DNA from 2 places in the Amycolatopsis sp. NBC_01480 genome. Region 1 is predicted to be linked to the other one. Evidence: riboswitches for the same ligand, from Rfam matches in the RefSeq annotation. Region 1 holds a riboswitch; the other holds the start of a gene.

Region 1 (4,210 bases):
AAGGTGCGCAGGTCGGCCTGCACGCCCGCACCACCGCCGGAGTCGGATCCGGCGATGGTGAGGGCGGTGCGCGGTGCTGTGTTCATGGCCCCTCCGCGGGAAAGAACACGTCGGGGCGGGTCATTGACCGACCACGGGCAGGTAGACCTTGTTGCCGTGCTCGCCGAACTCGGCCGACTTCTCCGCCATGCCGGCCTCGATGGCCTCCACAGTGGACAGACCGTGCTCCTCGGCGTACTTGCGCACGTCCTGGGTGATCCGCATCGAGCAGAACTTCGGGCCGCACATCGAGCAGAAGTGCGCCGTCTTGGCCGGCTCCGCGGGCAGCGTCTCGTCGTGGAACGAGCGGGCGGTGTCCGGGTCGAGCGACAGGTTGAACTGGTCGTTCCAGCGGAACTCGAAGCGCGCCTTGGACAATTCGTCGTCCCACTCCTGCGCGTGCGGGTGGCCCTTGGCGAGGTCGGCGGCGTGCGCGGCGATCTTGTACGTGATCACGCCGGTCTTCACGTCGTCTCGGTTGGGCAGCCCGAGGTGCTCCTTCGGCGTGACGTAACACAGCATCGCCGTGCCGTACCAGCCGATCTGCGCCGCGCCGATGGCCGAGGTGATGTGGTCGTACGCCGGCGCGATGTCGGTGGTGAGCGGGCCGAGGGTGTAGAACGGCGCCTCGCCGGTCAGCTGCTCCTCGAGCTCGACGTTCTCCTTGATCTTGTGCATCGGCACGTGGCCGGGGCCTTCGATCATCACCTGCACGTCGTGCTCGCGCGCGAGGTGCGTCAGCTCGCCGAGCGTCTCCAGCTCCGCGAACTGCGCGCGGTCGTTCGCGTCGGCGATGGAGCCGGGCCGCAGGCCGTCGCCGAGGGAGAACGTGACGTCGTACTTCCGCAGGATCTCGCAGAGCTCCTCGAAGTGCGTGTACAAAAAGGACTCCTGGTGGTGCGCCAGGCACCACGCGGCCATGATCGAGCCGCCTCGGCTGACGATGCCGGTGACCCGGCGCGCGGTCAGCGGGATGTACCGCAGCAGCACGCCGGCGTGCACGGTGACGTAGTCGACCCCCTGCTCGCACTGCTCGACGATGGTGTCGCGGTACACCTCCCAGGAAAGCTTTTCCGGGTCCCCGTCGACCTTCTCCAGCGCCTGGTAGATCGGCACGGTGCCGACCGGCACGGGCGAGTTGCGGATGATCCACTCGCGCGTCTCGTGGATGCGCTTGCCGGTGGACAGGTCCATGATCGTGTCGGCGCCCCAGCGGGTGGCCCACACCATCTTGTCGACCTCTTCCTCCACAGAGGACCAGACGGCCGAGTTCCCCATGTTGGCGTTGATCTTCACCAGGAAGTTCTTGCCGATGATCATCGGCTCGGACTCCGGGTGCTTGCGGTTGACCGGGATCACCGCGCGCCCGCGCGCCACCTCGTCGCGCACCAGCTCGGGGGAACAGCGCTCGCGCGCGGCGACGAACTCCATCTCGCGGGTGATCACGCCGGCTTTCGCCCAGCCCAGCTGGGTGTTGTGCGTGCGCCCGTCGGCCCAGCCGGTGCGCAGCGGGTGTAGTCCATTGTGGACGTCGATCTTGGCGTCCGGCTCGGTGTACGGGCCGGAGGTGTCGTACACGTCGAAATGCTCACCGTTCGACAGGTCGACCCGCCGGGCCGGCACCCGGAGGCCGGATTCCGTCCGGTGGTAGACCTTGTGCGAACCGGTGATCGGCCCCGTGGTCACGGTCGGCGTGATGGCGGCCTTGTTCTCCAGCGTCGTCAACGACGTTCACTCCCTACGCCGGCATTACCCGGTCAGGTTCATGCGGTCGGTGACGCCGGGTGTCCACAGACAGACACCAGTCACCCTCTCAGCCCGCCAAGGCGCGAGCTCCCGCGTTTTTTGAGTTGGGGTTGCGCCACCGACCATGCCACGGCGGGGGCGCGCGGCACAAGCCCGCCACTTTGGCGGCCGGTGGCTTCTTCACCGGATCGGACCATGCGAGCGCCAGGGATCGACGTAACAATCGCAGGGCTTTGCGCAACTGTGCGCGCTACGTCTCACCTGGGGTCGATATGCGAAAAGTCTTACTCCCGGCGCTGGCGACGCTGCTGGTGACCAGCCTGGTCCCCGCCGCCGCGACCGCCGCCGGCAGCAGCGGGGGTGACGCACCCGGCGCGCCGGGCACGCACCCGAGCTGGCTGCCCGCGAACAAAACCGGCTTCGGCACCGCCCGCGAGGCCGGCAGCGACATCTGGTTCACCCTGCAGGCCGGGCGGATGTCGGAGGTCTACTACCCCGATCTGTCCACGCCGAGCGTCCGTTCGCTGGAGCTGGTGGTCAGCGACGGGCGGAGCTTCGCGACCGTCGACTCGTCCGCCCGCGCGCAGCAGGTGCGCCGCGTCGACTCGGACAGCCTGACCTACGAGCAGACCATCACCGACGACCAGCACCGCTGGCGCCTGCGCAAGACCTACGTGACCGACCCGGCCCGCGCGAGTGTGCTGGTGGACGTCGACTTCACGTCGCTGACCGGGCGGCTGTACCAGCTGTACGCCGTCGCCGACCCGGACCTGACGAACGACGGCTCCGACGACTCGGCCCGCGCGTCCGGCCCGCTGCTCACCGCGAGCGACGTGAAGACCGCGGCCGCGCTGACCGCGACGCCGTCGTTCACCAGCACGAGCGTGGGGTACGACGGCGCGTCCGACGGCATCACGCAGCTGGCCAAGACCCGCCGGCTGACGCCGTATGCCAGCGCCGGCAAGGGAAATGTGGTCCTCACCGGGCAGACGGCCGCCGACGGCGTGCGGTCGCGGCACGTCACGCTCGCGCTCGGGATGGGCGCGAACAGCGCCGCCGCGGTCACCAATGCCCAAGCGTCGCAACGGCGCGGCTTCCGTGACGCCGAACGCGCGTACGACCGCGGCTGGTCGGGCTATCTGCGAACGGTGAGCCGGCCGCCGTCGTCGCTGAAGACCGGGAGCGAGCGGGACCTTTACACCGCGTCCGTGCTGACGCTGGCGGCGAGCGAGGACAAGCACCACCCGGGTGCCTTCATCGCGTCGCCGAGCATGCCGTGGCGGTTCGGGAACAACGATCCGGCGTACTCGCCGTCGGGCACGTATCACCTGGTCTGGCCGCGTGACCTCTACCAGATCGCCACCGGGCTGCTGGCCGCCGGCGACCGCGCGGCCGCGAACCGGTCCGTCGACTACATGTTCGGCACCCAGCAGCTGCCGGACGGGCACCTGCCGCAGAACAGCAACGTCGACGGCAAGCCGTACTGGACGTCCGTGCAGCTCGACGAGACGGCGTTCCCGATCGTGCTGGCGCAGCAGCTGGGGCGCGCCGACATGTGGCCCGGCGTGAAGAAGGCGGCGGATTTCCTGCTGGATTACCGCGCGGACAACGGAAAAGCCTCGCCGTACACCCAGCAGGAACGCTGGGAGGAGCAGGACGGGTACTCGCCGTCGACGATCGCGGCGGTGATCGCGGGCTTGGTCTGCGCGGCCGATCTGGCGTCGGCCAACGGCGCCGCGGCCGACGCCCAGCGGTACCTCGCCGCGGCGGACGCGTTCAAGGCCGGGCTGGCGAAGGAGACCATCACCACGAACGGGCCGCTGTCGAAGGACCCGTACTTCGTGCGGCTGACCAAGGACGGCGACGCGAACGCCGGGACGAAGTACAACCTCGGCAACTCGTCGGTCACCATGGACCAGCGGGCGGTCACGGACGCGGGCTTCCTCGAGCTGGTGCGGCTCGGCGTCTACGCGCCGGACGACCCGGTGATCCGCAACAGCATCAAGGTCACCGACGCGGATATCTCGTACACCACGCCGAACGGCCAGTTCTGGCACCGCTACACCAAGGACGGCTACGGCGAGCTGGCCGACGGCTCACCGTGGGACTACACGTACCCGTCCGAGAGCCGCACGACGTTCGGCCGGCTCTGGCCGCTGCTGGCCGGCGAGCGCGGCGAGTACGAGCTGGCCGCCGGCGACCGCGCCGCCGCGGCCGGGCGGCTGCGCGACCTCGGCCGGGTGGCGAGCTCCGCGGACACCATGCCGGAGCAGGTCTGGGACGAGAACCCGCCGTCGGGCGAGCCCGGTTTCGCGACCGGCACCCCGACCGGCTCGGCGACGCCGCTGGCCTGGACGCACGCGCAGTACGTCCGCTTGGCCTGGGCGGTGAAGGATGGCTCGGTGATCGAACAGCCCGCGGTGGT
Region 2 (4,210 bases), 670 kb from region 1:
TCGCGGCGAAGGCGCGGGGACCTGGCCAAGTCGATGGTGCCGGAGCGGCCGCCCCAGGTGCCATTGCCGCCGCCGCCCGCGGACTACGTCAAGCACCTCGGGCCGTGGGTGGCGGACCACCCGGACAAGCCCTGACGTGTCTCAGCGGTGCGCTCAGCACACGTCAGGCCTGGCGCGATCGGTGATCACGTGGGGCCTCTGGAGTGCCGGATTCGATCTTCGCGAATCCGGCCCTGTCAGCGGCCCCACGGCTCAGCTTGCGCGGAGACTCAGCCGATCAGGCCGAGCACCAGGACCGCCAGCAGGGTGACGGCCGTGGCGAAGGTCGTGACCCAGGCGCGCTGGGAGGTGGAGAGGGTGGCGGAAGTGCTGTTCATGACGTGTCCTAGCGGGGCGAGTGCCGGATATTCCGCTGGATTAGCGCATCGATCATGGAGTGTGTTACCGCCTGTGGCTGAGATCACGGCGGTTACGCACGGTGTGCCAGAGCACACCGCCCGCGGCCGCGACCATCAAGCCGAATGAGACGGCTCCCACCACGATTGCCTGAGTCATCCCCTGGTCCTCCCTGCGTTGATGAAACCTCGTAGGGAGGACGCGCGAGAAGGGCCCAGGTGTTGCCGCGGTATCGGAGATCACACCTGGTCAGAGGGCTGCGAGGACCTCATCGATCTGGCGGGCCAGTGCGAAGTCCTTCGCTGTCAGGCCGCCTTCGGAGTGGGTGCTGAGGCGGAAAGTGAGCGTCCGCCAGCGGATGTCGATGTCCGGGTGGTGGTCGGCGGCCTCCGCCAGGACGGCGACGCGGTCTACCGCCTCGATCGCCTGCGGGAAGCTCGCCAGCTCAGCTGTGCGGATGATCGTCACGTCCGAGCGGTGCCAGTCGGTGAAGCTTCGGAGGGCCTCGTCGGCCTGCGAGTCGTTCATGATTTTCGCCATGTGCCCAATGGTGATCCCGTCTCGGCTAGGCTGCACGGTTGCCACGGGAGTCCGGTACGCCGGGCTGAGAGGCGGGTGCCCGTAGACCCGCGACCGTTCGCACCTGAATCCGGATCATGCCGGCGCAGGGAGGCTCGTTCTCCTGCCGCCGGCCAGTGCAGGAGGACAGCAGATGAATCCGCGGACCGCACGCTCGGCGCTGGCGGTGGCCACGGTCACCGTGCTGGCGAGTGCCTGCTCGTTGTCCGGCGGCTCGGGCGGCGGCGCCCAGCAGACCCCCGAGGTCACGCTCGTCACGCACGACTCGTTCGTCGCGCCCCAGGACGTGCTCGACGCGTTCCAGCGCCAGTCCGGGCTCAAGCTGAAGGTCGTCAAATACGGCGACGCCGGCGAGCTGACCAACAAGCTGGTGCTCACGAAGGCGAACCCGATCGGCGACGTCGCGTACGGCGTCGACTCGACGTTCGCCTCCCGGGCGCTCGGCGAGGGCGTCTTCCAGCCCTACACCAGCCCCGAGGCGGACCGCGGGCCGCAGCGCTACTCCGTGGACCCCGAGCACCGGCTCTCCGCCGTGGACCTCGGCGACGTCTGCGTGAACGTCGACTCCGGCTACTTCACCAGCAAGGGCCTCGCGGAGCCGAAGACCTACGACGACCTGGCCGACCCGAAGTACAAGGACCTGACCGTCGCCGAGGACCCGGCCACCGCGTCGCCCGGGCTGGCGTTCCTGCTGGGCACCATCGCGAAGTTCGGCGAGCAGGGCTGGCAGGGCTACTGGACCAAGCTCAAGGCGAACGGCCTGAAGGTCGACAGCGGCTGGGAAGAGGCCTACACCAAGGACTTCTCCGGCTCTTCGGGCAAGGGGCCGCGGCCGATCGTCGTCTCGTACGCCTCCTCGCCCGCCGCCGAGGTGGGTCCGGACGGCAAGCCGCGCACGAAGGCCCTGCTCGACACCTGTTACCGCCAGGTCGAGTACGCGGGCGTGCTGACCGGCAGCAAGAACCTGCCGCAGGCGCAGAAGGTGGTCGACTTCCTGCTGTCCCAGCAGTTCCAGACCACGGTGCCGGCGAACATGTACGTCTACCCGGCGCGCCAGGGCGTCGACCTGCCCGCGGGCTGGGCGCAGGTGGCGCCGCTGCCCTCGAATCCGGCCACGCTGCCCGCCGACCAGGTACAGGCCGGCCGCGAGAAGTGGATCGGTGCATGGCGCTCGCTCATGGGGGCCTGACCCCGGCGCGCACCCTCCGCACGGCCGGGCTCGCGCTGCTCGGGCTGCTGCCCGTGGCGTTCCTGGCGGTGTTCTTCGCCTGGCCGGTGGTGGCGATCGTCGGCCGCGGCTTCTCCGCGGGCGGCGTCGACACCGTGCTCGCCGACCCGCAGACGTGGCGGCTCGCCGGGTTCACCCTGGCCAGCGCGGCGGCGTCCACGGTGGTCGCCCTGCTGGCCGGCCTGCCGGTCGCGTACCTGCTCGCGCGCGTGCGGCTGCCCGGCGTCGGGCTCGCGCGCATGCTGGTGCTGGTGCCCTTCGTGCTGCCGACGGTGGTGGTCGGCCTCGCCTTCCGCGCGATCTGGCCGGACGGCGGCGTGCTGCCGCTGGTGCTGGCGAACGCGTTCTTCAACGTCGCGGTGGTCGCGCGGACCGTCGCCGGGCTGTGGTCGCACCTCGACCCGCGCGCGACGGAGGCGGCCAGGGCGCTCGGAGCGTCGCCGTGGCGGGCGTTCCGCACGGTGACGCTGCCCGCACTCGGACCGGCCGTCGCGTCCGCGGCCGCGGTGGTTTTTCTGTTCTGCGCCACCAGTTTCGGCGTGGTGCTGATCCTCGGCGGCGGCCAGTACCGCACGCTCGAGACCGAGATCTACCTGCGCACCGTCGACCTGCTGGACCTCTCGGGCGCGGCCGCGCTGTCGCTGATCCAGTTCGCGGCCGTGCTGGCGGCGCTGGCGCTCGGCGCTATGGCGCGGCGGCGCCGGGAGAACGCCGTCCGGCTGCGGTCCGCGCTGGTCACGGCCCGCCGGCCGCGCGGTGGCGAGTGGTGGACGGTCGGCGCCGCCGCCGTCGTGCTGGCGCTGCTGATGACCCCGATCGTCGCGCTGCTGGCCGAGTCGGTGTCCGGCGAGAACGGCTGGAGCCTCGCCGGGTACCGCGCGCTGTCCGGTAACGGCGCGAACGACGCGTTGCAGGTCTCCGGCTGGACGGCGGCGAAGAACTCGCTGGCCGCGGCCACCGACGCCACACTGCTCGCGATGGCCGTGGGTGTGCTGGCCAGCGTGGTGCTGGTCGCGCTGCGCCGCGCGCCCGGCCGGCTCGCGCGCGGCATGGGCGAGACGATGGACGCGGCGTTGATGCTGCCGCTGGGCGTCTCCGCCGTGACGGTGGGCTTCGGCTACCTCATCACGCTCGATGCGCTGCCCGGCGACCTGCGGACGTCGCCGATGCTCGTGCCGCTCGCGCAGGCGCTGGTGATCATCCCGCTGGTGGTGCGGATGGTGCTGCCGGTGCTGCGCGCGGTGGACGTCCGGCTGCGCCAAGCCGCGTCGACGCTGGGGGCGAGCCCGGTGCGAGTCTGGCGCGAGATCGACTTCCCGCTCACGGCCCGCTCGCTGGTCGCGGCCGCGGGGTTCGGTTTTGTCGTGGCGCTGGGCGAGTTCGGGGCGACGAGCTTCCTCGCCCGCCCGGACGCGCCGACGCTGCCAGTGGCCGTCGCGACGCTGATGGGGCGGCCGGGCGAGCTGAACAACCAGATGGCGTACGCCGCGTGCGCGCTGCTGATGGTGGTGACCGTGGCGGCCGTCGCGCTGATCGACCGCTTCGGCTCGGTCCGCGGGCACGGCTCGGTGGGGGAGTTCTAGTGGCGCTTTCGGTACGGGACTTGACTGTCCACTATGGATCGTTCGCGGCGGTGCGCGGCGCGCGCCTCGACATCGCCGACGGCGAGGTGCTGGCGCTGCTCGGCCCGTCCGGCTCGGGGAAATCCACGCTGCTGCGCGCGATCACCGGGCTGGAGCCGTCGACCTCGGGCTCGGTGCGCTGGGACGGCACCGACCTCGCGCCGGTCCCGGTGCACCGGCGTGGCTTCGGCCTGGTGTTCCAGGACGGGCAGCTCTTCCCGCACCGCGACGTCGCCGCCAACATCGCGTTCGGGCTGCGGATGCACGGCGTGCCACGGCGCGAGCACGCCGCGCGCGTGAAGGCGTTGCTGGACCTCGTCGGGCTCACCGGTTTCGAACGACGGCGCGTGACGGAGCTGTCCGGCGGCCAGGCCCAGCGGGTCGC

The links. Region 1 has a riboswitch for thiamine pyrophosphate ahead of thiC (phosphomethylpyrimidine synthase ThiC). Riboswitches for the same ligand answer to the same signal wherever they lie in the genome.
Region 2: linked by a shared signal. The riboswitch ahead of OG371_RS08025 (thiamine ABC transporter substrate-binding protein) and the one ahead of thiC (phosphomethylpyrimidine synthase ThiC) in region 1 are both predicted to bind thiamine pyrophosphate.

What each region holds. Positions count from the first base shown of each region.
Region 1 is NZ_CP109442.1:2,391,493-2,395,702, reverse strand. Features, by position in the region: gene thiD (bifunctional hydroxymethylpyrimidine kinase/phosphomethylpyrimidine kinase) at 1-86, opposite strand, end outside; gene thiC (phosphomethylpyrimidine synthase ThiC) at 121-1,764, opposite strand; TPP riboswitch at 1,758-1,889, opposite strand; gene OG371_RS11315 (glycoside hydrolase family 15 protein) at 2,058-4,210, shown strand, end outside.
Region 2 is NZ_CP109442.1:1,726,260-1,730,469, reverse strand. Features, by position in the region: gene OG371_RS08035 (hypothetical protein) at 1-185, shown strand, start outside; gene OG371_RS08030 (4a-hydroxytetrahydrobiopterin dehydratase) at 646-936, opposite strand; TPP riboswitch at 970-1,084, shown strand; gene OG371_RS08025 (thiamine ABC transporter substrate-binding protein) at 1,109-2,164, shown strand; gene OG371_RS08020 (ABC transporter permease) at 2,140-3,786, shown strand; gene OG371_RS08015 (ABC transporter ATP-binding protein) at 3,786-4,210, shown strand, end outside.